Regions from separate parts of the Vibrio lentus genome, predicted to be linked through region 3. Evidence: predicted binding sites of a transcription regulator. Region 3 holds the regulator's gene; each other region holds the start of a gene.
The links. Region 3 encodes CRP, which controls carbon source genes, mostly activating them, when cyclic AMP is high. Its sites were predicted from a motif close to TGTGANNNNNNTCACA; they were not measured.
Positions count from the first base shown of each region.

Region 1: a site for CRP is predicted at 4,587-4,602, ahead of recB (exodeoxyribonuclease V subunit beta). Genes of this name have one in related genera too.
Region 2: a site for CRP is predicted at 3,702-3,717, ahead of mlc (sugar metabolism global transcriptional regulator Mlc). Genes of this name have one in related genera too.

Region 1 is NZ_JAUFQE010000002.1:114,586-124,780, forward strand. It holds gene QWZ07_RS08855 (TDT family transporter) at 1-632, shown strand, start outside; gene recC (exodeoxyribonuclease V subunit gamma) at 760-4,236, shown strand; gene QWZ07_RS08865 (hypothetical protein) at 4,243-4,452, shown strand; gene recB (exodeoxyribonuclease V subunit beta) at 4,699-8,373, shown strand; gene recD (exodeoxyribonuclease V subunit alpha) at 8,373-10,195, shown strand, end outside.
Region 2 is NZ_JAUFQE010000002.1:1,871,943-1,882,137, forward strand. It holds gene QWZ07_RS16720 (error-prone DNA polymerase) at 1-988, shown strand, start outside; gene QWZ07_RS16725 (chemotaxis protein CheV) at 1,299-2,240, opposite strand; gene mlc (sugar metabolism global transcriptional regulator Mlc) at 2,409-3,626, opposite strand; gene pyk (pyruvate kinase) at 3,947-5,395, shown strand; gene QWZ07_RS16740 (patatin-like phospholipase family protein) at 5,556-6,770, opposite strand; gene cydH (cytochrome bd-I oxidase subunit CydH) at 6,812-6,901, opposite strand; gene QWZ07_RS16745 (hypothetical protein) at 7,047-7,640, shown strand; gene QWZ07_RS16750 (hypothetical protein) at 7,752-8,156, opposite strand; gene ptsG (PTS glucose transporter subunit IIBC) at 8,385-9,815, opposite strand.
Region 3 is NZ_JAUFQE010000002.1:2,736,094-2,746,288, reverse strand. It holds gene QWZ07_RS20865 (aspartate aminotransferase family protein) at 1-766, shown strand, start outside; gene astA (arginine N-succinyltransferase) at 874-1,893, shown strand; gene astD (succinylglutamate-semialdehyde dehydrogenase) at 1,933-3,390, shown strand; gene QWZ07_RS20850 (DUF1338 domain-containing protein) at 3,645-4,436, shown strand; gene crp (cAMP-activated global transcriptional regulator CRP) at 4,628-5,260, opposite strand; gene QWZ07_RS20840 (phosphoribulokinase) at 5,502-6,371, opposite strand; gene QWZ07_RS20835 (YheU family protein) at 6,449-6,661, opposite strand; gene QWZ07_RS20830 (hydrolase) at 6,771-7,838, opposite strand; gene QWZ07_RS20825 (TIGR02444 family protein) at 8,043-8,513, opposite strand; gene QWZ07_RS20820 (ABC transporter ATP-binding protein) at 8,510-10,195, opposite strand, start outside.

The sequences.
Region 1 (10,195 bases), 2.6 Mb from region 3:
TGGTGAGCTTCTTATACCACAGAGCTAAAAACTTTGAGATTCACCACATGGTGCCAAGTTGGTTTGTGCCACCAATCGGTATTATCGTGGCAGACGTTTCTTTTTCAGGTAATCCGATCTTAGAACCTGTTGCTCACGCGACTTTAGTTTTTGGCTTATTGGTTTATGCCGTAATGCTACCGCTCATGATCTACCGTTTGATCTTCTCTCATGAAGTGCCTGACGCAGCAAAACCAACCATTGCGATTATGGCGGCACCAGCAAGTCTATCTTTAGCTGGCTACCTAACGGTGACGGCAAATCCTTCGCCAGTGATCATTGGGTTACTCTTTGGCATTGCAGTGTTGATGACGTTTATTATCTACATCGCGTTTTTCAAACTACTTCGTCTGCCATTCAGCCCTGGCTATGCGGCGTTTACATTCCCAATCGTGATTGGTGCAACGGCGTTATTCAAATTGGCGGCTTGGATGCAAACTGTTGGTGTGGAAACTCACTATGTGGATCAAGTCTTCAACCTAGCGTATCTAGAATTGATTGTGGCAACGTTTGTAGTGGGTTATGTGGCGGTTCGTTATTACATGAATTACAAACCTCACCGTGTTCTAAGTGCGGTAGGCAGTAGATTGTAAGAAGCAATAGTTCAAAAGATAAACGGACCTTAAGTTTTCAGTATTTCATAAGCTTATATTCCTAATCCAAACTCGGCACTTATGCTAATCTGGCTTTATATTGTGGCAAGATTAGCGTGAGTGCACTTTGTTTACTGTTTACCATTCCAATAAAGTCGATACTTTAAAAATCCTTCTCGTTCACTTAATCAAAAGTGACCCTTTAGCCAATCCTTTCGAAAAAGAGCAGATCTTGGTTCAGAGCCCAGGTATGTCTCAATGGCTTAAGATGGAACTCGCCAAAGAGTTTGGTGTAGCAGCAAATATAGACTTTCCTCTTCCAGCAACCTTCATTTGGGATATGTTTACCCAAGTGCTTCCTGATGTGCCTAAACGCAGTGCTTTTAACAAAGAAGCGATGACGTGGAAGCTAATGAGTTTGCTACCCGCTAAGCTTGACCACCCTGATTTCTTACCCCTGCAACGCTATCTTGAAAATGACGAAGATGACTCTAAGTTGTATCAATTGGCAGAGAAAATTGCCGATATCTTCGATGGCTACTTGGTGTATCGACCTGAATGGATGGCGATGTGGGAAGCGGGAGAGCCTGTTTCCGAACTTATTGATGACGAAGGGCAGCAAGAACACCCTTGGCAACCGATTTTGTGGAAAGCACTTTATGATCAGACGTTGTCTCAAGGCCAATCAAAGTATCACCGTGGTAACTTATATCACGACTTCATTGAAGCGCTAGCCAGCCAACAAGGTCAGTTACAACACCTGCCGAAACGTCTGTTTGTGTTTGGCATTTCGTCGCTGCCTCCTCGCTACATGGATGCTTTGAAAGCACTTGGCGAACAGATTGATGTGCACTTGATGTTTACCAACCCTTGTCAGCATTACTGGGGCGATATTCGTGACCGTAAATACTTGGCGAGAGTGGAAGCGCAGCGTCGTAAGCAGTTTGCATTGGTTGATGGTTTACCTCAGCTTGAAGGCGAAGTATCACCATTGAAAGATGGCATTGAAGCCAACGTTGAAGATGAACTACACACCAGCCAAGCCGTGGGTAATAGTTTACTTGCGTCTATGGGTAAGCTGGGTAGAGATAACCTGTTTTTACTATCTCAATCAGACAGTGAAGAGCATGAGTTCTTTATTGATGTTGAGAGGGATAACCTACTTCATCAACTGCAAGCCGATATTCTCCAGTTAGAAGAGCATCAAGACGATCACATCTTAGATTCCAGCAACCATAAACAGGTGGTTGAGCTTGGCGATCGCTCGTTAACGGTACACGCTTGTCACAGCCCAATGCGTGAGGTTGAAGTCCTTCATGATCAGCTTTTGGCGATGTTTGATGCCGACCCGACACTAAAACCACGCGATATCATCGTAATGGTGTCTGATATTAATGCTTATAGCCCAGCGATTCAGGCGGTATTTGGTAATGCTCCGGGTGAGCGTTATATCCCTTACTCGATCTCTGATAGAACCGCAGACCAAGAAAGCCCAATTCTGACCGCTTTCATGCAGTTAGTCGCGCTACCGAACACGCGCTGTTTAGCTTCTGAGTTGCTAGAGCTGTTAGAAATTCCTGCGATGATGGCACGCTTTGGTATTGACGAGTTTCAATTCGAGCAAGCCAAGCAATGGGTTGAAGAAGCGGGTATCCGTTGGGGTGTCGATGCTTCAACGGCAACAGAATTTGATCTACCTGCGACCGAGCAAAATACTTGGTTATTCGGTATTCAGCGCATGCTCTTAGGATATGCGATGTCGGATTCTGCGGGTTTATTTGAAACTGAACACTCTCCGATTGCCGCTTATAACGAAGTTCAAGGCATTAACGCCGAACTTGCAGGTAAGTTAGCGCACTTTATCGATCGTATTGCCCATTACCGTCAACGCTTAACTGAAACACAATCTATCGATATGTGGCGTGAAACCTTGCTGCAAATGATTGATGATTTCTTTGCGGTTGAACTGGAAGGCGAGGTGGTGCTCAAATCGATTCGCGATGCACTTTCGCAACTGAATGAACAGCTTGATGATGCCTTGTATGAACAAGAGTTGTCGCCAAGTATTATCTACCAGTACCTCAATAATAAGTTATCTGGCGCGCGTATTAGCCAGCGATTCTTAGCTGGCCAAGTTAACTTTTGTACCTTGATGCCGATGCGTTCTATTCCGTTCAAAACCGTCTGTTTGTTAGGTATGAATGATGGTGTTTACCCTCGCTCAATGCCGCCAGAAGGTTTTGATCTAATGAACGGACGCACACGGGCGGGCGATCGTTCTCGTCGTGATGATGACCGCTATCTATTCTTAGAGGCGATGCTGTCGGCGCAAGAATGCTTGTACATCAGCTATGTCGGCCGTTCGATTCAAGATAATACTGAGCGAGTGCCGTCGGTATTGGTTTCAGAGTTGATTGAATACTGCCAACAGAACTATTGTTTGAGTGACGACCAAGCCTTACCAAGTGATGATTCAGGCATCAACCTGACTCAAGCGATCAGTTTTGAACACACCATGACACCGTTTAGCCCAGCAGCCTTTACTCAAGGTGATGCAAGCCATGTGCTGAGTTACGCCAAAGAGTGGCTTCCAGCGGCTAACCGTTCCGGTGAACGCAGTGGTGAATTCAATCGTGCCTTAGATGACTATTTGTTGGGTGCGTCGTACCCGTTAGAACTCGATTTGGTTGAATTACAGCGTTTTTGGCGTTTGCCAGTGCAGTACTTCTTTAATCGTCGTCTAAAAGTGGTGTTTGAGCCGCCACTTCCTGTTATGGAAGATGATGAGCCATTTGTACTTAATGGTTTAGAGAGTTTCCAACTTAAGGATGCTTTGCTGCAAGTGTTACTGGACCACCCTGAAGGCGCAGACGAAGCCGTTCGATTGTTTGTCTCTGAGCAAAAAGCACAGGGCCGATTACCGGTTGGCGCCTTTGGTGATATCGAATTTGAAACCAACCGTGTGCAAGCGGAAGACTTAGCCAAAGAGATTCGATTTGTGAGTGGATCACCGCAACAAGATCTCGAAGTGAATATCGAATTTGATGTGTTAGGCGAAGGCAAACCTGTTCGTTTGATGGGTTGGTTAACTCAAAACTATCAATCAGGTCTAGTGCGTTTCCGTAGCGGTAAAATACGCTCTCAAGATTATTTGGCAGCGTGGATTGATCATCTATGTTGTGCAGTGATGGGACACGGAAAAACGACCCATATTATTGGCTACGACAGAAAAGAGGGCGTTGTTCACCAAACGCTACAACCTATCGGCGATGCGCAGCAGGCGAAGAGTTTGCTGGCTGAATTAGTTCGACTGTTTTACCAAGGCATGACAGCCCCATTGCCGTATTTCCCGAAAACCGCCTTGGCTGGCGTTGAAGCGGGCTTTAGTCGTGGTAAATGGGTCGATGACGAAGAAAAGTCACTTAAGAAAATGGCCGATACTTTTAATGATAGCTTCGCTTTCACGGGCGAGGGCAGAGATACCTACATCTCACGTATTTGGTTTAAGTGGGATGATGAACTGGCTACTGAGTCGCGTATGTATTCAACGCTTGTGTTACAGGCGGCAAGATTGGCTGCTGCCGATCTGGAAGAGCAGGAATAATCAGCAGTGATCAGCAAGATCGCCAACGATACTAAAGTCAAAGAGATGCGCTTGAATAAAGACATGGAAAATAAAGAGTTAGATGTAAATTTGGAGTGCTTGGCTTATCAAAAGGTTAGAGATAATCGAGGTATAAGCTTAGTAAAAGCGATAGATAGTGACTTGCGGGAAGTCAGGGTACAGGAAATAAAGTGGCCGCCAGTAAATCATTATTAGTGTAGGGCGTTCGCTGTACGGCCACAGGTCAGAGGGACCATTATTCTTTGGTTCAAAGTAACGCCGTAAAGTACAAAACTCGTACGCGCTCCTGAACTCGTGGGCGCATAGTAGCGAGGCGATCTGAATTGATCCGTGAGAGAGATCGCACTAACTATTAACAAATTAGCGTAGGACGTAAATTGAATGACGTTTTCCACGCTAGGTCACATTTGTAACAACACATTTATCAGAAGGCAGTAAGGCATGACGACCACAAGCAGTGTTCAGGTAATCGCTCCACAGACACTCGATACCATGACGTTTCCACTTCATGGTGCGCGTTTAATTGAAGCATCAGCGGGTACGGGGAAAACATTTACCATCGCTGGCTTGTACTTGCGCCTACTGCTCGGGCACGGCACGGCCGCTCCACAAGGTGATCTGACTGAAGCCACTCGACACCATGAGCCGCTAACCGTAGACCAAATCTTGGTTGTGACCTTTACTGAAGCGGCAACGGCAGAGCTACGTGATCGTATTCGTGCTCGAATCCATGATGCACGGATTGCGTTTGCACGTGGGCAAAGTGACGATCCAGTGATTGCTCCTCTGTTACAAGCCATCGATGATCATGCTGGTGCTGCGAAAACCCTACTCAATGCCGAAAGACAAATGGATGAAGCCGCGGTCTACACCATTCATGGCTTCTGTCAGCGAATGTTGACTCAAAATGCTTTTGAGTCTGGAAGCCGTTTTGACAATGAATTTGTGACCGATGAAAGCCATCTGAAAGCACAAGTGGTTGCCGACTATTGGCGTAAACAGTTCTACCCATTGCCTATTCAACTTGCAGATGAGGTGCGAAATATTTGGGGTTCACCGGCTGCATTATTAGCAGACGTAAATCGTTATCTGACGGGGTCTCCACTAAAGCTAACCGTAGAAGCGATGTCGGGTGATCTGCAAACTCTGCACAATCAAAACCTAGACAAAGTGAAGCAACTTAAAGCGCTGTGGTGTGAATCTGAAGCGGACTTTTTGGCTTTGATTTCAGGTTCAGATGTGAACAAGCGCAGTTACACCAAGAAGTCTCTGCCGACATGGCTAGAAGCCGTCAAGGCATGGGCGCAGAGCGACACTCATGATTACCAGTTTCCAGATAAACTAGAGAAGTTCTCTCAAGCCACTTTAGTTGAAAAAACACCGAAAGGCACCGCGCCTCAGCACGCCGTTTTCGAAGCGATTGAGGACTTCTTAAATTCTCCAGCAGATCTAAAAGCCCCCTTGTTGGCACATGCGATTACTCATTGTCGAACTATGCTAGCCAAGGCTAAACAGCAGAAGCAGTGGTTATCATTTGATGATTTGTTGACTCAGTTATCCGCGTCAATTGATGTCGATGAGCAATCACTGCTGGTGGAGAGAATCCGCACCTTATACCCAGTGGCGATGATCGATGAATTCCAAGATACCGATCCGCTGCAATACAGTATTTTTAGTCGAATCTATTTAGACAATCCGCAATGTGGCCTGTTTATGATCGGTGACCCTAAGCAGGCTATCTACGGTTTCCGCGGTGCCGATATATTTACCTATATCAAGGCAAGAAACCAAGTTAGTGCTCACTACACGTTAGGCACTAACTGGCGTTCGAGTGCTGATATGGTCAGCGCGGTAAACCAAGTGTTTATGAATTCGGATAGCCCGTTTATCTACGACCAAGACATTCCATTTTTGCCCGTAGCAGCCAGCCCATCGGCCGACAAACGCCAATGGGTGGTGAATGGTGAAACTCAGCACGCGCTCACCTTTTGGCTGCAAGAGGCGGAAGACAAGCCCTTACCGAAAGGCGAATATCACAAGGCAATGGCCGAGGCGACGGCGAGTCAAATTCAAACCATTCTTACCGCTTCTCAAAACCAGCAAGCCTATTTTGATAACGGCAAAAAACAACATGCCGTGAATGCCGGTGATATTGCTGTCTTGGTTCGAACTGGTAGTGAAGGTCGTCTGATTAAGAACGCGCTATCCGAACAAGGCATCGCTAGTGTCTACTTATCTAACCGAGACAGTGTGTTTACTAGCTTGGTCGCGCAAGATATCCAACGTTTACTGCAAGCGGTACTGACACCTGAAAACGATCGTGCGTTGCGCGCTAGTTTAGCCTCAGAGTTGTTTGCTTTGGATGCCGCATCATTGGATGAACTCAACAACGATGAAGTGGTTTGGGAAAACGTCGTTAACGAATTCCGAGAATACCGTAAGTTGTGGCTACAGCGTGGCGTACTACCAATGCTGCGCAGCGTGATCAGTAAACGACATCTAGCAGAGCGCTTACTGGAAGAAGAAAATGGTGAGCGCTCACTCACCGACTTAATGCACATTGGTGAATTGCTGCAACAAGCTAGGCAGGAACTCGACAGCGACTATGGCTTGTTACGTTGGCTAGCAGAAGCGATATCAGATGCGCAAAATGGTTTAGGTGGCAGTGAAGACGACATTCAACGCCTTGAATCAGAAAGAAACTTAGTTCAAATCGTCACTATTCATAAATCGAAAGGTTTGGAATATGACTTAGTATTTTTACCGTTCGTGGCAAGCTATCGTGAAGCGAGTGAAGGTAAGTTCTACGACCATGAATCAGATACCACAGTGCTTGATATTACGGGTAGCGACAGTGCTTTAGCGCAAGCCGATAAAGAGCGATTGGCAGAAGACTTACGCTTGATTTATGTAGCGCTGACTCGTGCGGTTTATGGCTGTTTTATTGGTATGGCTCCTTTACGTAAAGGGCGCTCAACCAAAGAGCCGACAGGTGTTCACTTAAGTGCCATGGGCTACTTGATTCAAAACGGACAAGAGCAAGGCATTGCTGAGTTGAATCAAGCTTTGTCAGCGATTGAGGGTAAAAATTCAAGCGTATTGCTGTCTGAAACGCCTACCGCTCACGAACAAGTGTTTGTGCAAACAGAGCAAGTGAGTGAAGACTTACATGCTAGTGAACTGAAGGCTTCAATTGACCGAGCTTGGCGAATCACCAGTTACTCGGGGTTAGTAAAACAAGGCAGTCACGGCGCGAACCATGATGCCACGATTGAGGTGTCTGGCTTCGATATTGATTCGGCTGATGAACACGATGAGTCGGAATTGATTGAACCTGAACGTTCTATATTCACGTTCCCTCGCGGTGCCCGCCCTGGTACTTTCTTGCACACCTTGTTTGAGGATGTTGAGTTTACTGAGCCAGCAACAAGCGAACATAACACGCAAGTAATCACTCACTTATTAGAGTCTGAACAATACGAATTAGAGTGGCTACCTGTACTTCAACAACTGGTTGATACGGTGCTGAACACCGCGCTGGATGGTAAGAACCTAAAGCTAAGCGAGAAAGGCTCAACGCAACGCTTAGTTGAGATGGAGTTCTTACTACCGATCGAAGTACTTGCCGCATCGGAATTGAATCAAACTATTCAATATCATGACCCTTTGTCGGCTAAAGCGGGCGACCTAGGTTTCCAAACCGTGCAAGGCATGTTGAAAGGCTTCATCGATTTGGTGTTCGAGCACCAAGGTAAATACTATGTGCTCGACTGGAAATCGAACCATTTAGGTGACGACGTTGCCGTCTACCATGGTGAAGCATTGAAATCGGCGATGGCTGACCACCGTTATGATCTGCAATATCAAATCTATGCGTTGGCATTGCACCGCTTCTTACGCAGCCGCGTTGCGGATTACAGCTATGATCAGCACTTTGGTGGGGTCTATTACTTGTTTTTAAGAGGAATGGACGGCCAATCTCAACAAGGTATTTTCTCTGCTAAACCTACATTGGCTTTGCTCGATGAAATGGATCAATTGATTGACGGTAAAGTGATAGACAGACGTTCAGCACAATTGAATGACAATGAAACTGGACAGATGGGGCTTTTATAATGACAACAACGACCACTAATACCAGCACAGAAGCTGCGAACACGCTAAAGCCAGTTTCACTTATCCCTGAGCAGCTCATGGATGTATTACAGTTCCTAGCTGATAAGGGCTCAATTCGTCAGTTGGATTATCAGTTTGCTCGTTTTATTTCTCAGCAAGCGACGAGTCATTCTCAGGAGATCGGTTTTCTCGCTGGGGTGGTGAGCCATGAACTAGGCAAGGGGCATATTTGTACTCAGCTTATACAAGCTCAAACTGCAGATCTAGCTCAGTTACTTGGGTTGTACGGTGAAACGGCACTGCAATTGAATCAAAAGTTGTTAGGTATTGATTGGGCGACTGTTCTGCAATCATCTAACCTCGTTGGCACAACCAATGACTGCGTTAAGCCGCTAATGTTTGATGGACAGCGTGTCTACTTACAGCGTTATTGGAACTATGAAGTTGTGTTGGCTGAAACTCTAAATCGTTTAAGTAAGCCAGTAGAGTTCAATATTGAGCAGAAAAAAGCACTGACTGAAACGCTCAATCAGCTTTTTGCACGCAGTTATCACTTCTTGTTTAACGCATTAGCCAAGGCAGAAGCAAACCAACAAACCTCTCAGGTATTACGTCAGCAATTAGTGTGTGACCATCTAGATATCGTCGATGAACAGGCTTTGGATTGGGGTTCTATTGATCAAGCGATTGTTCAAGCCAAACAAGTGACCGATTTAGATGTGCTGGATAGTCTAGTGCCGTTATCTGTCTGTTTGAACTGGCAAAAAGTAGCGGCAGCGGTGGCGTTAAGTCGTCGCTTCGCGGTGATTTCTGGTGGGCCGGGTACCGGTAAAACGACCACGGTAACTAAGTTGCTGTCGGCGATGGTCGAGCAATCACTCAGCCAAGATAAAACACCGACGATCAAGCTGGTGGCACCGACAGGTAAAGCGGCAGCACGTTTAACTGAGTCGATTGGTAAAGCGATTGAACAACTGCCTTTATCACCTGAAGTGAAGGCCAACATACCGACGGAATCGAGTACCTTGCACAGACTACTCGGCGCGATTCCTAATCGAGCGGAGTTTAGACACAACCGACGCAATCCACTTCACCTTGATATCTTGGTGGTGGATGAAGCATCGATGGTCGACTTATCCATGATGTATAAGCTGGTGGATGCGCTACCTGAGCATGCAAGGCTTATTTTGCTTGGCGATAAAGATCAACTCGCTTCTGTTGAGGCGGGGGCGGTGTTAGGCGATATCTGTTCATTCAATTCTGCCGGTTACAGCAGCGCGCAAGGAAACTTGATTGCGGAAATGACAGGCTTTGATGCGATAGCCAATACAAGGCAGGTCAAAACAGGATCGGTTAACCCTCCTGCGATTGCAGATAGCTTGTGTATGCTGCAGAAGAGTTACCGCTTTGATGCGCGTTCAGGTATCGGGCAGTTGGCAAAAGCGATCAATAACGGCTCTGCTAATCAGGTCGATCAAGTGTTTGCGAAAGGGTTTGAGGATATCGAAAATCATCCCCTGTCGAGTGACAGCTATAACTTGATGCTGCGAACTTTGGTTAATGAGTATGGTGCGTATCTGAACCGAATGAATGTGCCGTTGGAAGAGCTAGAAACTCAAGAAGCACGCGCAAAATCGGTGCTCGATTTGTTCAGTCAGTGTCGATTGCTGTGTTCCATTCGTGAAGGTGACTTTGGTGTTAAAGGCCTCAACCACAGAATCGAAAGGGCACTTGCTGCAAGGCGCTTGGTGAATCCTCACAACGATGAATTGTGGTATCACGGGCGACCAGTAATGGTAACACGCAATGATCATGGCTTGGG
Region 2 (10,195 bases), 860 kb from region 3:
CTATGAGACAGAATTTGCCGAACAGATCTTTAAACAGATATGCGGCTTTGGCGAGTACGGCTTTCCTGAAAGCCACTCGGCTTCATTTGCAGTATTAGCGTATTGCTCAGCTTGGTTGAAATGTTACTACCCAGAATGTTTCTACGCATCTTTACTGAATAGTCAGCCTATGGGTTTTTATAGCCCCTCACAGTTGGTACAAGACGCACAACGGCACAATGTGGCGGTTCTTCCGGTATGTGTGAACGCCTCACAAGACAACCACACTGTCGTCGCTCATCAAAATGGTTTGGCTATTCGCTTAGGGCTACGACAAATCAAAGGCCTAAGCGAGCATGGTATTCAAAGCGTGCTCGCCAATCGCCCACATTTAGGGTATCGCCATCCTAGTCAGGTAAAACAACTATCGATCAATAAAAAAGACATCGAGCTGCTCGCCTCGGCTAATGCGCTGCACAATGTTTCAGGTGATCGTTTCCAAACTCGTTGGGCACTCATGGACTCCGCTTCTGACCTACCTCTATTTCGTCAGGCTTATGACAAGATAGAACACGCCTTGCATAAGCCAAATGAGATGCAGGATCTATTGGAGGATTTCACCAGCGTTGGCGTATCGTTAAACAAGCACCCTATCACCTTGCTAGAAGAATCGAACCGACTTGGTCGATTCACCCATATGAAAGACTTAAAACAACAAAGACACAAATCCATGGTCACGGTTGTTGGATTGGTCACTGGCAAGCAATCACCCGGTACCGCAGCCGGTGTCACCTTTGTCACATTAGAAGATAACACAGGCAATATTAACGTTGTGGTATGGGGAGCCACTGCACGCGCACAGCAGCAAGCTTATCTGACAGCGAAGGCTTTAAAGGTTCAAGGAGTCTTAGAGAAGGAAGGCGAAGTCGTGCATGTGATTGCGGGGAAACTTATCGATATAACTGATGAAATTGTTGGCTTGAACACCAAATCTCGAGATTTTCATTAGCGATTCAAATAACCCTTTCATAAACGCCAGAAAAGGAAAAGGGAGGCATCAGCCTCCCTTCAATTCAAATCGTTGAGTTATGACTCAACTTCAGCTTCCGTACGTCTTTTCTTAAATTCCCTATATAGTAATAAGCTCAAAGTCATTACGACTTTTGAAGTCAACCATATCATTAAGAGGAACTACCTTAGATTGTGAGTGAAAAGTTACGCTAGTAGTTGAGCATATTTTGTTAAGAAAAATATGCTCCGTCAATATTAGCAAACGTTTTCCATAAGGTCACTCAAAACAAACCGTACAGCTGCATTAATTATAAAATCTGGCGCATTCGCTCTTGAGTCACTTCAACCAAGAGATCCGGTTGGAATTTAGAAATAAAGCGGTTACACCCTACTTTCTCAACCATGGCTTCATTAAAACTTCCACTTAATGAGGTATTTAGCGTGATAAACAAGTCATGCATTCTAGGGTCAGTACGCACTTCATGAGTCAGTTTATAACCGTCCATTTCAGGCATTTCGGCATCGGTGATCATCAGCAGTATTTCTTGATTGATGTCTTTGCCTTCGTCACACCACCCCTTCAGCAGATTAAGCGCTTGTAGGCCATCGCAACATTCAATAATGTTCAAACCCAGTTGCGATAAGGTGCCTTTGATCTGATTGCGCGCGGTTGAAGAGTCATCAACGATAAGCACACTACGCCCAACCATTTCATTAGCAAGCTGCTCATCTAAAACACCGTCAGAAATCGAAACGTCATAATCGATGATTTCAGCGAGTACCTTTTCAACATCAATGATCTCAACGATCTTATGTTGCTCTTCTTCTTGAATGTGCGTGATAGCAGTTAAGTAGTTTGCACGACCCGTTGTCTTTGGCGGCGGCTGAATTTCAGTCCACGTCGTATTCACGATATTACGCACTTGTCCAACCAAGAAGCCTTGTACGGTTCGGTTGTATTCGGTGATGATTAAGTTATTTTCTTGAGTCTCATCACGAGATGGCGGGAAGCCAATCGCACTACGTAAATCAATAACAGGCACCGATTCACCACGCAAAGAAGCCACGCCCGTAATATGATGGTGGGAGCCCGGTAAGCGGGTTAACACTGGCACTTTTAGGACTTCTTTCACTTTAAATACGTTAATCGCAAATAGTTGACGACTATTTAAGCTGAATAACAAGAGTTCCAGACGGTTTTCACCGACTAGTTTGGTTCTCTGATCAACCGAATTTAAAACGCCAGACATACAACACCTTAGTGACAAATAATAACTGAGGCTACAATAGCCTACTTCAATAGGTTAAAGCAAAGCGCCATTGCACAGAATGCTTAAACTAAGTACAACAAATAACGTTATACATAGTTTAAGGAGATGATAAGAGTTAGGTAAGGCTATAGGAAGAGTAAAGAGGGATTAACCTTCAATGACTTTCATCAATAATTGACCATCGTATAAAGCTTGTTTAACAAGCGCAGCGCCCGGCATGGTTGCTTGTTTATAGAAGCGAGATTCCACCAGCTCTAAATCTTGATGGTAAACCGATAAACTCTGCTCTTCGATACACTTTTGAATCGCAGGATACAACACGCTTTTAGCCTGATTAATAACACCACCCACCAAGATCTTCTCAGGGTTGAATAGGTTAATCACAATCGCAATCGCAGAGCCTAGGTAACGGCCTAATTGTTCAATCACTTCTACCGCTAGTGGATCACCCGCCGCTGCGGCAGCACAGATTTGTTCAATCGTGACATCTTCAAACACAGTAAGTGTTGATTCTTCACCATTGGCTAATCGCTCTTTGACTTGCTCACGGATCGCCTGCGAGCTCGCCACCGTTTCTAAACAGCCTCGGTTACCACAATGACAAAGCTTGCCCTCTTTCTCGATCTGAATATGACCCAATTCACCGATGTTACCGTGACGACCTTGTAGAACTCGGCCATCTAGGATAATCCCAGCACCGACACCATGGTGAATCGAGATAAGAACTGAATTATCGTTATCTTGTGAGTGACCAAACAGCTTCTCAGCTAATGCCCAAGCTCGAGTATCATTGGCAATAAAGACCGGTAGACCTGTTTCTTTGTAGATCTCGGGGCCCAACGCTAAATTTTTAACGTTGTAGTGCGGCATCTGCAGCACAATACCTTGCTCAGAATTCACGAGGCCCGGCAGAGTAACGGCAATACTGGTTACCCTATCGAGCTGTTCCGCATAGGTTTGGAAAAACTCATCAATTTCATGAAGAAGACGAGCAAGCACATCCTCTTGGTCACGTTCGTGAATATCAATTTTAGTATCGATAAGTACATCGCCACCCAACTCATGAAGCGCGATCGTGAGATACCCACGACCAAGACGCATCGACAGAAACTGCCAACCTTCATTATTGGTTTGCAAACCCACAGCAGGACGTCCACGAGTCGTGGCTTCTTGAACCGTCGTCTCATGGATAAGGTGGGCTTCAATAAGTTCGCGGGTAATTTTAGTAATACTCGCCGGAGCCAACTCACTTTGCTTGGACAGTTCGATACGAGAAATAGGACCTTTAAGGTCAATTAGTTTATATACACGACCAGCATTGACCTGTTTGATATGATCAATATGGCCCGGTTGAGCCATGTACATTTTACGCTCCAGAAATCATCAACGGGTTAATTTTTTTACTTTGCGAAGTAATTGTGAAGTGACTTGGTATATCGCCGTGACCAGTATCACGTATATACATGAATCTTTGTGTATCTAGTCAAATAGTTTAAGAAAAATTAACACCCACATCGATAATTTGAGACTTAATTTTCATAAAAAAACATCGTGTTTGAGTCCTAAATTCAATAAATAACAGCAAATACAGAAATATCTTCCTAGCTCCCAATAAATTATCAATTAATGCATATACTTAATTCTGTCTTGTACAAGATTTTCTAGGTCTCACCTTCGGAGCATTCATGACATCAGAATTAAGAAAAACAAAAATCGTCACCACTTTAGGACCATCAACAGATAAAGGTAACGTCCTTGAAGAGATCATCAAAGCTGGCGCCAATATCGTCCGTATGAACTTCTCTCACGGCAGCAGCGATGACCATATTCAACGCGCTGAAAAAGTCCGAGCAATAGCAAAAAAGTTCGGCACTCAAATCGCAATCCTCGGCGACTTACAAGGTCCCAAGATTCGAGTGTCTACTTTTAAAGACGGTAAAATCCAACTCGCAGTAGGCGATAAGTTCACGCTCGACAGTAGCCTAGGTTTAGGTGAAGGCAATCAACAAGCCGTAGGCCTCGATTACAAAGAATTACCAAATGATGTGTCAGCTGGCGATGTGCTGTTGCTTGATGATGGTCGCGTTCAATTAAAAATCACCGAAGTTGAAGGCTGCCGCGTTCATACTGAAGTCACCATTGGTGGCCCGTTGTCGAATAACAAAGGCATCAATAAGAAAGGCGGTGGACTGTCTGCAGAAGCGCTCACCGACAAAGACAAACGAGACATCATCACCGCCGCTCAAATCCAAGTCGACTATTTGGCCGTGTCTTTCCCACGCAACGGCGCAGACATGCACTACGCTCGTCAGTTGGCGCGAGAAGCAGGATTAGAAGCTCACCTTGTCGCTAAAGTCGAGCGAGCGGAGACCGTTGCCACTGTGGAGAACATGGATGACATCATAATGGCCTCAGATGTCGTCATGGTGGCTCGTGGTGACCTCGGAGTAGAAATTGGCGACCCAGAGTTAGTTGGAGTACAAAAACAGCTTATACGCCGTGCTAGAGCGCTTAATCGAACAGTGATCACCGCAACTCAAATGATGGAATCGATGATCTCCGCGCCAATGCCAACTCGTGCAGAAGTCATGGATGTGGCCAACGCCGTACTAGACGGCACCGATGCCGTGATGCTTTCAGGTGAAACCGCAGCGGGTGATTACCCCGTTGAAACAGTGAAATCAATGGCCGAAGTCTGTATCGGCGCTGAAAAGATGGCGGGCATTAACAACCAGTCTAATTACCGTATTGACCGTACCTTTGTCACGGCCGAAGAAACTGTTTCCATGGCAACCATCTACTCTGCAAACCATATGGAAGGCATTAAAGGTGTGGTGACTCTAACCGAATCAGGCCGCACTGCTCTGATGATGTCGCGCCTAAGTGCCGATATGCCTATTTACGCCTTATCTCGTAATGAAGGAACGCTGAACCGCTGTACTTTGTATCGAGGTGTTACCCCTATCTACTTCGAGACAGAAGCCAAAGACAGCTTTGATATCGCACTGTCTACGCTCACTTGTTTGAAAGAGAAAGGACACCTTAAATTTGGTGACCTAGTGATCGTCACTCAAGGCGACATTATGGATGTGGCGGGCTCAACCAACTGCATGAGAATCTTGCCTGTCACTTAATCAGTTAGTGTTTGATTAGGTCAGTTCGTTGATGAGCGACCCTGCCAAGATCAAAAAAGGGTTATTGAACTAAGTTCAGTAACCCTTTTTCACTTCAGAATCTTATTAGCCCATTGCGTACTAACTTTCAAATTCGAGTATGACTTATCAATTTCGAATATTATTTATCAGCAGCGCAAGTCACCAACTGGGGCATATGTGAGCTGCGAGCGTTTTCCGTTGAAGTATAGGTTTCGACAAACCGGTAACCCGCCTCCAACCCTAAGTCGTAATCGTACAGCAAGTCTTCCTTGTCACTCATCAAAGAGCTCGACTTAAGCGGTTTGCTAGGTGCAATTTGAACAACAAACGCATCGTCCGGTGGGGAATTCAAAAAGTTCTGAGTTAATGAGTAGGTCTGATAATGAACCATCAACATGTCAGCTAAGCCAGAATCAAACTTATCGCCAATCAAATGACTTAAACGATAAATATCATCAGCACCAAATAGCCATCGTCCACCATTGAGCAGATCAAGGTGCCCTCTATCGCGCTTTTGCTCTTTTGAACGAAGAATTTGCTGCTGAAAGAATGACGTCCAATCGGTTTTCCATTGTTCTACTTTTTGTTGCCAATGGTCTTGCACACTATCAAACGACTCACGGAACCATTCCAACTCTTCTGCCGAGATCGGCTTAGGTGCTTTCACTAAGGCGTGTTTACGTTGAATCTCATTGGATAGCTCAATCCCCTCTTCCAACACAGGCTCTGTACGTATCACGACTATCGAGCGAGCTTGCCTACGCCATGCTTCTTGCACAGGAATAGACGCAGACACGCCACCGTCAACATAAGCACTGTCACCAATGAAGATTTCATCATTGTACAAACGAGGGATGGCACAGGTCGCAATCATCACCTTGTACCAGTCTTCTCCCATCAACGGAAAATAATGGTCTCGTAAATCTTTTGAATCGGTTACTGCCGCAGAGAAATGGCGATCACCTAAGGTTTGTCGTCCCAAATCAAGATCAAGCTTGTATGGGTAAGCCATGATTTGTTCTAAGGCCCACTCTAAACCTAAGTTCTGGCGCTTTCGTATATAGGAGAAAAGATTGAAGAATTCTGGAGCCGTCGTTAAATCAAGAACAAACGAACGACCTAGCCCTTTATCGCGGCACAGATAGGCACACAAATTAAGCGCACCCGCTGAGGTGCCAAAGAATTCGTCGAAGGGGTCAAAATTAGAAAGAAGAAATGCGTCCAGCACACCAGCCGTAAAAATACTTCGCTGTCCGCCGCCTTGGGCAACCAGTGCTGTTTTTCCAGCAATAAACTTAGCGTAGTAATCTAAGTCTATTGCCGAATCAATATTGGTTATAATCCCACTATTCATTATTCCCTGAGTATAAAAACTCAGCCTCGCAATAGGTGGTATTAGCTACCAATCGCAATAAAGCCAAATGAAAGAATGATGGTGTAGATTACGACTGTTATTTGTAGCGCATTTTTCAGATTATGGTCCATAAACACCTCTGGCTTATTATTAATTTGTCGAGTCTCTATTTAAGTATTATCAGGTGTGTGAAGTATCTTCAAGAATCGTCGAAATTAGTCGCACAATATTGATGTAACCATCACAATTAGTAAGTGTATGGATAAGGATATACTCATGAATAACAAAGCAAATATGATTGCGCTTGTTGCGCTCATTTCCGCTTCAAACTTGTATGCAGCACCGGAAATTATTATCACTCCGATGATTGGTTATACAGGTGGTGGTAGCGTCGAAGACCAGGATGGTAATACTTATGATATGGAAGGTTCAGAAAACTTCACCTTCGCCATTGAAACTCCGCTTGAGAAAGGTCGTATCGGCTTTTTCTATTCTAATCAGAGCTCTGAACTAGAAACACTCAATCTAAGCTCCTCAATTCAATACCTACACTTTCAAAGCAGTATCTACTACCCAGCTTCCTCTGCGTTGTCAGGATATCTAGGGTTAGGTCTTGGTGCGTCTTACGTTGATGTAGATTGGGCGAAAGATAAATATGGGTTCTCAACCTCCATCTTCGGCGGCTTGGAATACAAATTTAGCGATCGCTTAGCACTGAATACACAAGTGCGTTGGTTAGGCACGGTTGTCGATAACGACACATCCGGTGTTTGTAACGTGCCAAGCAATGGCCAAGACTGCATTATCCGTTTTGATACCGACTGGATGAATCAATTTCAAGCTAATGTTGGATTGAGTTTTACCTTCTAGGTTGAGTCCCCATATTGACTCAATAAGCCTTTAGACTAGAAGTATTCTAACGAAATGAAAAAGCCAGCTGGATGCTGGCTTTTTCATTATAAAAACAGTTTTTAGTTCAAGTTAGAACTTGTAGGTCACACCCAGTGCACCACCTATTTGTAACTCAACACCTTTATACATGTCGAGCTCAGGGTGAACTTGTGCGTAAGCATTCCAACCTTCGTAGAAATTCACTTTCACGCCTAACGGCACACGCAAACCAAAATCATCATTCCATTCAGCCCACGCACCAGCACCGACATACCAGCTTAAAGGCGCTTCAGTCTCAAACTGACCGCGCTTAAAAATATAATCGAATGCTGCACCATCATTACCGACTGTGGCGCGATACTTCTGATCGAACTCAACAACAACACTTAGATCTTGGTCGACGGCTAAGCCAACTTCTAGGTTTGGAGCTTCAGAAGCATGAGCTAGCGATACTCCGCTGCAACACATAAGGCCAATTAGGTAACGATGTTTCATAATATTCTCAGACTGTGTTCAAAAAAGATAGATTACTTAAATCAAAACGGATGTTGTCATCATAAAGTTAAAGATAAGAGGTACCCAAAGCGGGCAATTGAGCATTAGCACATCGAGTTATTCGATAACTGATTGAGTTGAAAAGAGTAAGCGTAAAAAGGGATGCCATTGAGCAGAAAACAAAAAAGGAGGCCTTTCGGCCTCCTTTCAATCTATTGAATCAGTGAATTAACCGTTGTTACGGATCCACTCATCCATGTCTGTCTTAAGGTTGTCAGACTTAGTACCGAAGATAGCTTGTACGCCACCAGCAACTACAACAACACCTGCAGCGCCTAGTTTCTTCAGTTTGTCTTGGTCAACAAGAGCTGTATCAGCTACTGCTACACGCAGACGAGTAATACAAGCGTCAAGACCAGTGATGTTCTCTTTGCCGCCGAATGCAGCAACTAACTCACCAGCAAGCTCTGTACCAGTTGCAACGATTTCGTCTTCTGACTCGTCTTCGCGACCTGGAGTTTTAAGGTCAAGTGCTTTAATCACAGTGCGGAATACGATGTAGTAAATTGCAGCGTAAGCAATACCACATACAACCATTAGACCCATCTTAGACGCGTTGCCAGATAGAACTAGGAAGTCGATTAGACCGTGTGAGAAAGAAGTACCGTGTACAAAACCTAGAGTGTTCGCAAGAACGTATGCAGAACCAGCTAGTAGAGCGTGGATTGCGTACAGTACAGGAGCAACGAATAGGAATGAGAATTCGATTGGTTCAGTGATACCCGTTAGGAATGAAGTTAACGCAGCAGAAGCCATGATACCCATTACTTTAGCGCGGTTTTCAGGTTTAGCTGAATGTGCAATCGCGATTGCAGCAGCAGGTAGACCGAACATCTTGAACATGTAACCACCAGCTAGCTGACCGAAGCCATTGCCCGCTGCACGAGATGCGTCATCAGCAACTAGGTAACAAGTAAGAACACCGTTTTGAGTTTCGCCAGCAGCGTTTACACAAGTACCAGCTTCGAAGAAGAAAGGTACGTTCCAAACGTGGTGAAGACCAAATGGAATCAGAGAACGCTCAACGATACCGTAGATACCAAACGCCACTTGTGGGTTCTGGTGAGCAGCCCAATCAGAGAACGCAGAGATAGCGCCGCCAACTGGTGGCCATACTACAGATAGTAGGATTGCTAGACCAATCGCAGAGAAACCTGTGATGATTGGCACGGCACGCTTACCAGCGAAGAAGCCTAAGTACTCTGGTAGTTGAATACGGAAGAAACGGTTGAATGCCCAAGCAGCAACACCACCGACTAGGATACCACCTAGTACACCAGTATCGATTTTATCAACGCCCATTACACCAGCCATTACGCCAAGTGTAGCAGTCATGATGCCGTAACCAACGATAGCAGCTAGACCAGCTACACCATCGTTGTTAGTAAAGCCAAGTGCAACACCTACTGCGAACAGTAGTGCCATTTGACCAAATACTGAACCACCCGCTTGTTCCATTAAGTTTGAAACAATTTCTGGAATGAAAGGAAGATCTGCTGCACCGACACCTAGCAAAATACCCGCAACTGGTAAAACTGATACTGGTAGCATCAGAGACTTACCAACTTTCTGCAGGCTAGCAAAAAGGTTCTTAAACATGTTTATGCTCCTGATAAAGATAAAATAATTATATGGGTCCTAACGGCACACCCCCGTAGCCTATATGTTAGCACCCTGCGAAAATGTAACCATGTATTGCATTATATTTTCTGCCGCTAAATATATATTGATGGGGAACTAACTTTCTAGTCACTTACGAAATTTAGTTTCAAAACACGTCTTGGATCACATGTCAAATCAAGAAATGCAATGCTTTACAAGCCAGTAAAACATTGAAAATAAACATTATTTTTAAAGGCTTCTATTATTTTACTGGGTAAATAAAATAGGAGCTAATGTTATTTTTAGTAACAAAATTACAAATGTTAGAAATAGGGCTCTCAAGTTCAACATAATTAGTAAACATTAAAAAAAAACGC
Region 3 (10,195 bases):
GGTGGGTGGTCAAGAGGCTTACTCTGATGGCTTCGGTCCTAAACCGGGCGATGTAACTCACCTGCCTTACAACGATATTGCAGCGCTAGAAGCGCACATCTCAGATCGCACATGTGCAATCATGATGGAACCTCTACAAGGCGAGGGCGGTATCATCTCTCCAACATCTGAGTTCGTGAACACGGTTCGTGAACTGTGTGACAAACACAATGCGCTGCTTATCTTTGATGAAGTGCAAACAGGTAATGGCCGTACAGGTAACTTTTACGCTTACCAAGGTCTAGGTGTAACACCTGATATCCTAAGCACTGCGAAATCACTAGGTGGTGGTTTCCCTATCGGTGCAATGCTAACAACATCTGAGCTTGCGACGCACCTAAAAGTCGGTACGCACGGTTCTACTTACGGTGGTAACCCACTGGCGTGTGCCGTTGCTGAAGCAGTTGTTGACGTAGTAAGCCAACCTGAAACGTTGGCTGGCGTGAAAGAACGCGAAGCACTATTCCGTGATGGTTTAGCTAAGATTAACGACAAATACCAAATATTCAGTGAAGTTCGCGGTAAAGGCCTATTGCTAGGCGCTGCGCTTAATGAAGCATGGCAAGGTCGTGCTCGTGATGTATTGGTAGCAGCAGGCGAACAAGGCTTGATGGTACTGGTTGCGGGTGCAAACGTGGTTCGTTTCACGCCATCACTGGTTATCACTACACAAGAAATTGAAGAAGGTTTATCAAAACTAGACAAAGCAATCGCTACGCTAGTTTAGCCTGAGCGGCGTCATAGGAATGATCGCCATTAGAGCGATCCCATGACGTACTGCTAAAGGCCCAAGCTTCTGGTTTTGGGCCTGTTTTGCATCTGGAGGGAATATTGATGCTAGTTGTTCGCCCAATAAAATTATCTGATTACGATGCGCTGCATACCTGCGCGGTTGAATCTGGTCACGGATTCACATCTCTTCCGGTTAACGAAGAACTGTTAACTAACCGAATTACTCACTCTGAATACAGCTTTGCCAAACAAGACGTGACTGAACCCGGTGATGAAGGCTACCTAATGGTTGGCTTCGACACTGAAACGGGAGAAGTTGCAGGCACCACAGGCATCGAAGCCTCAATTGGCTGGGATGTTCCGTTTTACTCTTACCACATCAGCAAAGTGGTTCACTCATCGCAAAAGCTTGGCGTGAATAACGTCGTGAAACTACTGACTTTCGGCAATAACTACACCGGATGCAGTGAGATCTGCACACTGTTCTTGCGTCCAGCTTTCCGTGGTGGATTGAATGGTCGTTTGATGTCGAAGTGTCGCTTCCTGATCATGTCAGAGCACCCAGAGCGTTTCTCGAAAACGATTTTTGCTGAGATGCGTGGTGTATCGGATGCGGAAGGTAACTCACCTTTCTGGCAATGGCTGCAAGAGCACTTCTTCTCAATTGATTTCACGCTTGCAGATTACCTAACTGGTATTGGTAAGAAAGGCTTCATTGCTGACCTAATGCCGAAGCTGCCTATCTACGTGAACCTACTGAGCAAAGAAGCTCAGGCGGTGATTGGAGAGGTACATGATAATACACGCCCTGCACTTAAGTTGTTGGAACGTGAAGGTTTCACTAACCGTGGTTATGTCGACATCTTTGATGCAGGCCCAACGGTTGAGTGTGATTTAAGAAACATTGAATCAGTGCGTCATGCGATTCGAGCTCAGGTTCAAATTGCAGAGCACTCCAGCTCTAAAGACTTCCTAATTGGTAATACCTCGTTTGAGAACTTCCGCGCAGTAGCCGCGAAAGGCGCGTATGACCAAGCAAGCGACACAGTGATTTTATCATCTGAAGTAGCAAGCGCTCTTGAAGTAAAAGAAGGCGAATTCGTTCGCATGTTGGCTCAATAAGAGCGGCGATTATCTGTCGAAGATTTTAAGGATAGAAGTATGACTCAGTGGATAGCAGGACAGTGGGTGGCAGGTCAAGGCGACGCCATGACATCAGTAAGCCCATACAACAATGAAGTGGTGTGGCAAGGCGATAGTGCAACACCAGCGCAGGTTGAATCTGCAGTAGCAGCGGCTCGTGATGCGTTCTTAGTTTGGAAGAAACTGAGCTTTGCAGAGCGTGAAGCGATCGTGTTGAACTTTGCTGAGAAAGTAAAAGAGAACAGCGAAGAGATAGCACAGATTATTGCAAAAGAGACAGGTAAACCGATTTGGGAAACTCGTACTGAAGCGGGCGCGATGGCGGGCAAGATCGCTATCTCTATTCGTGCATACCACGAACGTACTGGTGAAGCTTCACGTGAAGCGACAGGTAACCAAATCGTACTGCGTCATCGTCCATTAGGCGTTATGGCGGTATTTGGTCCTTACAACTTCCCAGGTCACCTACCTAACGGTCATATTGTTCCAGCACTGCTATCGGGTAATACCGTGGTATTTAAGCCGTCAGAGCAGACACCTTGGACAGGTGAGTTTGCGATGAAGCTATGGCAAGAAGCTGGCCTTCCTGCTGGCGTGATCAACCTAGTGCAAGGCGCTAAAGAGACAGGTATCGCACTAGCCGATGCTAAAGGTCTTGATGGCGTGCTATTCACGGGTAGTGCTAATACCGGTCATATCCTTCACCGTCAATTCGCAGGTCAACCGGGCAAGATGCTGGCGCTAGAGATGGGTGGCAACAACCCTATGGTGATCAGTGACCAATTTGGTGATGCTGACGCGACGGTTTATACCATTATTCAATCAGCCTTCATCAGTGCAGGTCAACGTTGTACGTGTGCTCGTCGCTTGTATGTTCCTGTTGGCGAGAAGGGCGATCAACTGCTCGATAAGCTTGTTGCGGCTACCTTGAAGATTCGTGTTGATCAGCCATTCGCTGAGCCAGCACCCTTCATGGGACCACAGATCTCTGAAGCGGCGGCTAAGTTCATTTTGGACGCGCAAGCTAATCTGCAATCACTAGGTGGTGTAAGCCTAGTTGAAGCAAAAGCGGGCGAAGCGGCGTTTGTTTCTCCGGGTATTATCGATGCAACCAACATTGCTGAGTTGCCAGATGAAGAGTACTTCGGCCCATTGCTGCAAGTGGTTCGCTACCAATCGCTAGAGCAAGCCGTTGAGCTGGCTAATGACACGCGCTTTGGTTTGTCGGCGGGTCTTGTATCAACAGATGATTCTGAATGGGAATACTTCGTTGACCATATCCGTGCGGGTATTGTTAACCGTAACCGCCAGCTAACAGGCGCAAGTGGTGATGCACCATTTGGCGGCCCGGGTGCTTCAGGCAACCTACGCCCAAGTGCTTACTACGCGGCTGACTACTGTGCTTACCCTATGGCTTCAATGGAAGGTGGTGAAACTCAACTGCCAGCTACGTTTAGCCCAGGTATTGAGCTGTAGTTTTGGCTTTTAAGCTTTAACTTGATGAATCATAAGCTTATGAGCTCTAGGTTCATGAGTAACAGATTCATTGATTGTGTAATAAGGAAGCGGTGTTATCGCTTCCTCTTTTCACCCACGTCCGACACCTCGATTGGGCGGTAGATAATAATAGAACAAGTATGTCACAGGCTGATGGCTGCTGACTCTATGTCCAGCCTCTCCCTTTCTAATCCAAATTACTAGCTTGCTAGAACCTCTGACAAGGAGTCACCATGACGCCCGATCTACTCTTTAAATCACTATGGGACGATTACATTCACAGGCTTTGTCCATCGGCAGAGAAAGTGCATCACTTGCTGAAAGAAGACGAAGCGCTGATTAATGATCACATTGCACTGCGTACTTTCAATGTTGCACCGCTAGGTATTGAAACATTGGCTAAACCTTTCCTTGAGTTAGGTTACAAGGCGTGTGGCGATTACTTATTTGAGAGCAAGAAGCTAGTGGCTAAGCACTACGAGCACCCAGATCCAAACCAACCAAAAGTGTTCATTAGTGAGTTGAAGGTAGAAGAGTGTTCAAGTGGCTTACAACAGATCGTTGCTAAGTTGGTTGAGCAAGTGGACGCAAGTAAGCTTCAAGGTCATGAATTCTTGTTTGGTGGTCGTCTTTGGGATTTGAGCTTCGCAGATTTCCAAGTGCTAGCAAAAGAGAGTGAATACGCTTCTTGGCTAGCGGCTCATGGTTACGGTGCAAACCACTTTACGGTGAGCGTTAATCAACTCGACACTTTTGATGAAGTTCAGGCAGTAAATGATTACCTGAGCGAATCAGGATTCACGATCAATGCATCTGGCGGCGAGGTGAAAGGCTCTCCAGAGGTCTTATTAGAGCAATCATCAACAATGGCAGATAAAGTCCCAGTTTCATTTGTTGAAGGCAATGAGATGATTCCTGGTGGCTTCTATGAGTTCGCTAAGCGTTATGCGATGGCCAATGGTGAGCTTTATACCGGATTTGTCGCGGCATCAGCTGACAAAATCTTTGAAAGCACCAACGGTTAAAGAAAGATACGAGCACGGGCTTTGCCCTAGAGATGCGGGTACGCTCCGCTTCGAGAGTGTTTACGTTTGGAAGTTGTAAGTGTCCCATTCGCATCTCGCATCTCGCATCTGCTCTCTAGATCTTTAGAAAACAAAAAAGCCACCAAATTTGCATTTGGTGGCTTTCAAATTTTTGGCTCAATTAATCGAGATTAACGAGTGCCGTATACCACGATAGTCTTACCGTGTGCAGAAATTAGGTTCTGCTCTTCAAGCATCTTCAAGATACGACCTACGGTCTCACGAGAACAACCAACGATCTGGCCAATCTCTTGACGAGTGATCTTGATTTGCATGCCGTCAGGGTGAGTCATTGCATCTGGCTGTTTCGCTAGGTTAAGTAGCGTTTGAGCGATACGACCGGTAACGTCAAGGAACGCTAAGTCACCAACTTTTTGGCTAGTTACTTGTAGACGGTTTGCCATTTGCGCTGAAAGGCGCATCAGGATATCTGGGTTCACTTGGATAAGTTGACGGAATTTCTTGAAAGAAATTTCAGCTACTTCACAAGGAGATTTAGCACGAACCCACGCAGTACGCTCTTGGTCTTCTTCGAAAAGTCCAAGTTCACCGATGAAGTCGCCTTGGTTTAGGTAAGAAAGAATCATTTCCTTACCTTCTTCGTCTTTGATAAGAACAGCCACAGAACCTTTAACGATGTAGTACAAGGTTTCTGCCTTTTCACCAGCATGAATCAAAGTACTTTTTGAAGGGTACTTATGAATATGACAGTGTGAAAGGAACCACTCTAATGTTGGATCGGTTTGAGGTTTACCTAGAACCATAATATCTCACTTCCTCTGCAGGGTATGCTTGCCGCTTTCCGTATTTTAGCTAAGCCTGAATTGACTCAGTTAGGATAAGAGCACTCGTTGAGTGCTGCAAGCTATCTTGTGTTTCGTTTAAGAATAGTATCCTTTTTCAGGTACTATTTCTTGATTTTAATCGTGACCAAGCTACGATTTTTTACGCAAAATTGTGCACATGATCACGGTATGAAAAGTAATCAACCAGAATGTCGTTTTGTTAACCTATTTTTCCGGTTTCGATTAGTTGTTGTAGAATTGGCCTTACAATGAGCTCCATAGCAAAACTCATCTTGCCTCCTGGCACCACGAGCGTGTTATGACGTGACATAAATGAGCCATCAATCATAGCCAAAAGGTAAGGGAAATCGACGTTTTTGATGCCGCGCAAACGTATAACTACGAAGCTTTCGTCTAAACTTGGAATCCCTTTGGCGTTCAGTGGATTCGATGTATCTACGGTAGGGACACGCTGAAAGTTGATATGAGTGCGCGAAAACTGCGGGGTAATGTAGTTAAGGTAATCATCCATTGAACGAACAATAGAATCCATCACCGCTTCGCGAGAGTGCCCACGATCGCGTGTGTCACGAACGAATTTCTGGATCCACTCCAAGTTTACGATAGGTACCATGCCGATAAGCAGATCGACGTGTTGCGAGACGTTAATGTCGCCATCGACTACGCCACCATGAAGGCCTTCGTAGAACATCACATCCGAGTTTTCAGGGATCTCTTGCCATGGCGTAAAGGTGCCGGGCATTTGGTTGTAAGGAACGGCTTCATCGAAGGTATGTAGATAGCTACGGACTTTACCCGTGCCTTCATTTCCGTATTGACGGAAGAACTCTTCTAATGCGCCAAAATCGTTAGCCTGTGGACCAAAGTAGCTGATGTGCTTACCTTGCTCGCGCGCCTTACGGATCTCGACATCCATCTCTGGTCGAGTGAAGCGATGGAAACTATCCCCTTCAACCCAAGCTGCCTTCACGTCCATCATATTGAACATTTTACGGAAGGCTTCTGAGGTAGTGGTGGTGCCGGCTCCAGATGAACCCGTCACCGCAATAATTGGATGTTTAGCGGACATGACAACCCTTGTCTTTTGAGTAACTTACTTGTTAGCAATCGTTTACCACTATAACACGGCTCCTTTATGAGCGCAGCTTAGAAGCGTTTTGTGACTTGAATATCAACGGTTTCATGCAGCTCAGAAAACACGATACTGACTTCCTTTGAGGCTAATTGATGTTTCACTTGGTCAATCTTGTTTTGCAGTGAAACCTCTACGTCACCGTAGTCTGTGCCTTCACGCAGCACGAATTCTTTAATGAGGTTTTCTAGCGTTTCTGGTGCGATGTCTTGCCATGGGATGATCATAAATACTTCTCTCTTTTATGTTCATGGATATGTTCATAAATAGGTTTATTGATGTGTTGATTAGTGTGTCTAGCGACGCCTATCACTCAGCCCTTAAAAGGCTCGGCCATTATGCCGAATCTTGAATACTTTCATAGTAGGCGGGTAATGCTTCTTCTAACCAAAACCTTGGTTTGAGCGTGCTACCAGTAATGAACCCCACATGGCCGCCTTTTTGAAACAGACGATAATCGATGTTGTCAGGTAGAACGAATTTTGGAATCACATCATCGGTCATGAAAGGGTCATCTTTCGCATGAATGATCTGAGTCGGTAGCTTAATCCGATTTAACTTCGGCAAAGCAGAGCATTGAGCATAGTAATCTTGTGCATTCTTGAAGCCGTGCAGAGGCGCAGTGATTCGCTCATCAAACTCATACAGCTTATCGATCTTCTTGATGCTTTCTGCTGAGATGCCAATCTTCTCTTGCAGCAGCTTATGTTTCTTCAATGCATTCGATTTCAAAGAGTTGAGCAGGTACTTTTTATAGAGTTTGGAGAAGCCTTGTTCAATACGACTTGAACAACAAGCAAGGTCAAAGGGGGCTGAAACAATCGTCGCCGCTGAGATTAACGGATCATCAGCATAGTCGGCGAGATAATTAGCCAACATGTTGCCGCCTAGCGAGATCCCAACCGCAACCTTAGGGTTATTGGGAAACCTTGAATGCAGATGCCTTAAAAAGAAGCGCGCATCTTCGACCTCTCCAGAATGGTAAGCACGAGCTAAGCGATTCGGCTTTCCGCTGCAACCTCTGAAGTGCATCATCACGGACAACCAACCATCCTTAGCAAACGCATTCATCAGTCCATTGGCGTAAGGGCTCTCAAAGCTCCCCTCTAATCCATGGAATAAGATGAAGATGGGCTTATTGCTTTGTTTGTCGGAGCTTGGTTTGTCAGATCTTTGATTATCAGAGCTTGGGTTGTCATTACTCAAGTTGTCACTATTGGATTCGTCACCATTGGAGCTGTCACCATCGGGTGATTCGCTCCATGCAAGGTCGAGAAAGTCACCATCGGGTGTTTCTAAGGTTTGCCATTGAGGAGCAAACAACGCCTGCTTTCTAATAAACCTAGGTACCAAGGTCTGTAGGTGAGGATTTGATAAACCAGCAGCAGCGGTAAATATTGTCATAAAACAGTCCATGCTTATTTATGGGCTTTGAAAAGTGTTGAGCTTTTAGTGAAACGCCCACGTTTTTATTTGAGCTTGGTTGATTCTCGGCATAAGCGCAAGGGTTTCACAGAGACGAGCTACAAAAACACGCCATGAGTAACTGATTGAATAATATCGAGGTTAAGCTTGGATCTAGACGGAATAAAAGGGAAAGGTAACGAGTTAAGGCTGAGGGGCTGGTTCAGAAAAAGCATCATAGAGGTTTTCTGCGCCGAGTAGCCGACAATACTCAAATGCGAGTGGCGATTGTTGATTGCAGGAGAGATGCAGAGAGTTGATGCAGTCGACGAGATCAGATTGCTGTTGCTTCTCTAGCTGCAGCTCAAATTGGAGTGCTTCGCGGTAGAGAGAATCGATAACTTGAGGTTTGAGGTGCTTACGCAGCTCTCGATAGCTGTGAAGAAGAGTTTCAGAGCGGCTCAAGCACTGTTGAACTTTATGCCACTCTTCTTCAGCAAAAGACAATTGCTGCTCATCAAGCCATTTGAGAAGCAGCAGTAGATTGACGTTGCCGTGGAACTGGTTTTGCAAAGCTAAGCACGCATCCTTTACACCGCGCACACTGTAATACTGAAGGCTAAATTGCCATAGTCGTTCCAGTGTTAGTGATGTCGAGGCGTGCTCTGGGCTCATAAGCTATCCATTTCCTGTTCCATTTGCTCAAGCTCTTCTTGAGTGGACATCCAATCCATTTCAACTTCTTCTAGCTGTGACTTACTGCTCGCTTGCAGAGCGAGTACTTTATTCAGTTTAGCCTTATTTTCAGCTTCATAAAGTGAAGTGTCAGATAATTGCTGTTCAGCCTCTTCAAGATCAAGCGTCAACTTATCCATTTTCTTTTCAAACTGAGTCAATTGTTTGCGAATAGGCGCGGTCAGTTTTCTGAACTCGGCTTCTTTACGTTTTTGTTCTTTCTTCGATGCCGCACTGTTCGCGCTGTCTTTGGCTGGAGCTAACGCTTGCGCTTCTTTACGTTCAATTTTTTGCTGTTCAGTCAGCCATTTATAGTAATCGTCAAGATCACCATCAAACGGCGCAACCTGACGGTCGTGTACTAGGTACAAGTCATCGGTGGTTGCACGCAGTAAGTAACGGTCGTGCGATACGATAACCATCGCACCTTCAAACGTTTGCAGTGCGAAGGTCAGCGCCTGACGCATGTCGAGATCCAAGTGGTTGGTTGGTTCATCGAGTAATAATAGATTTGGCTTTTGCCATACCAGCAGAGCCAGTACCAATCGTGCTTTTTCACCACCCGAAAACGGAGCCACTTTATCGAGTGCTTTTTCACCTTGGAAGCCAAAGCTGCCGAGATAATCTCGCAGTTGTTGTTCGGTGTGTTTAGGCGCAATCTGCATCATGTGTTGCAGTGGCGTTTCTTCTGGATGCAGCGTCTCTAATTGATGCTGAGCGAAGTAACCCATCTTAACGCCTTGCGAATAGCTCAGCTCACCACCTTGCTGTTTCAGTTCGCCTGAAAGCAGCTTGATCAGTGTCGACTTACCCGCACCGTTTCGACCCAGTAGACCGATACGGCTACCCGGAACAAGGTTAAGGCGAATCTTTTCTAGAATCAGGTTGTCGTCGTAACCGGCCGATACCTCATCCATCATCATGATTGGGTTCGGCAACGCGTCCGGCTCTCTAAATTCAAAGCTGAATGGATTGTCAAATTGAGCGGGTAGCACTTGTTCCATTTTCTCAAGCGCTTTAATACGACTTTGCGCTTGGCGAGCCTTTGAAGCTTTGTAGCGGAAACGGTCAATGTAGCTCTGCATGTGAGACATTTGCTTCTGCTGCTTTTGGAACATCGCTTGTTGCAGGATCAGTTTTTGAGCACGTTGAGTCTCAAACGACGAGTAGTTACCGGTGTATTCGTTAAGCTGTTGGTTCTCAACATGCACGATGCGGTTGACGATCGGGTCTAAGAAGTCTCTATCGTGCGAGATAAGAACCAGTGTGCCAGGGTAGTTTTGTAGCCAGCGCTCTAGCCACATCACAGCATCTAAGTCTAAGTGGTTGGTTGGTTCATCGAGCAGCAGTAAGTCACTGCGACATAGAAGGGCTTGCGCTAAGTTCAAACGCATACGCCAACCACCCGAAAATTGGGTCAGGTTCCATGTCATTTGCTCTTGGCGAAAACCAAGGCCATCCAGTAATTCAGCTGCTCGTGAATTGATGGTGTAACCACCAATGGTTTCAATCTTGCCGTGTATCTCTGCTACCAATGTACCGTTGTCGGCTTGTTCTGCTTTCGCCAGTTGCTCTTCAAGGCCACGATATTCTCTGTCACCATCAATTACATACTCAATGGC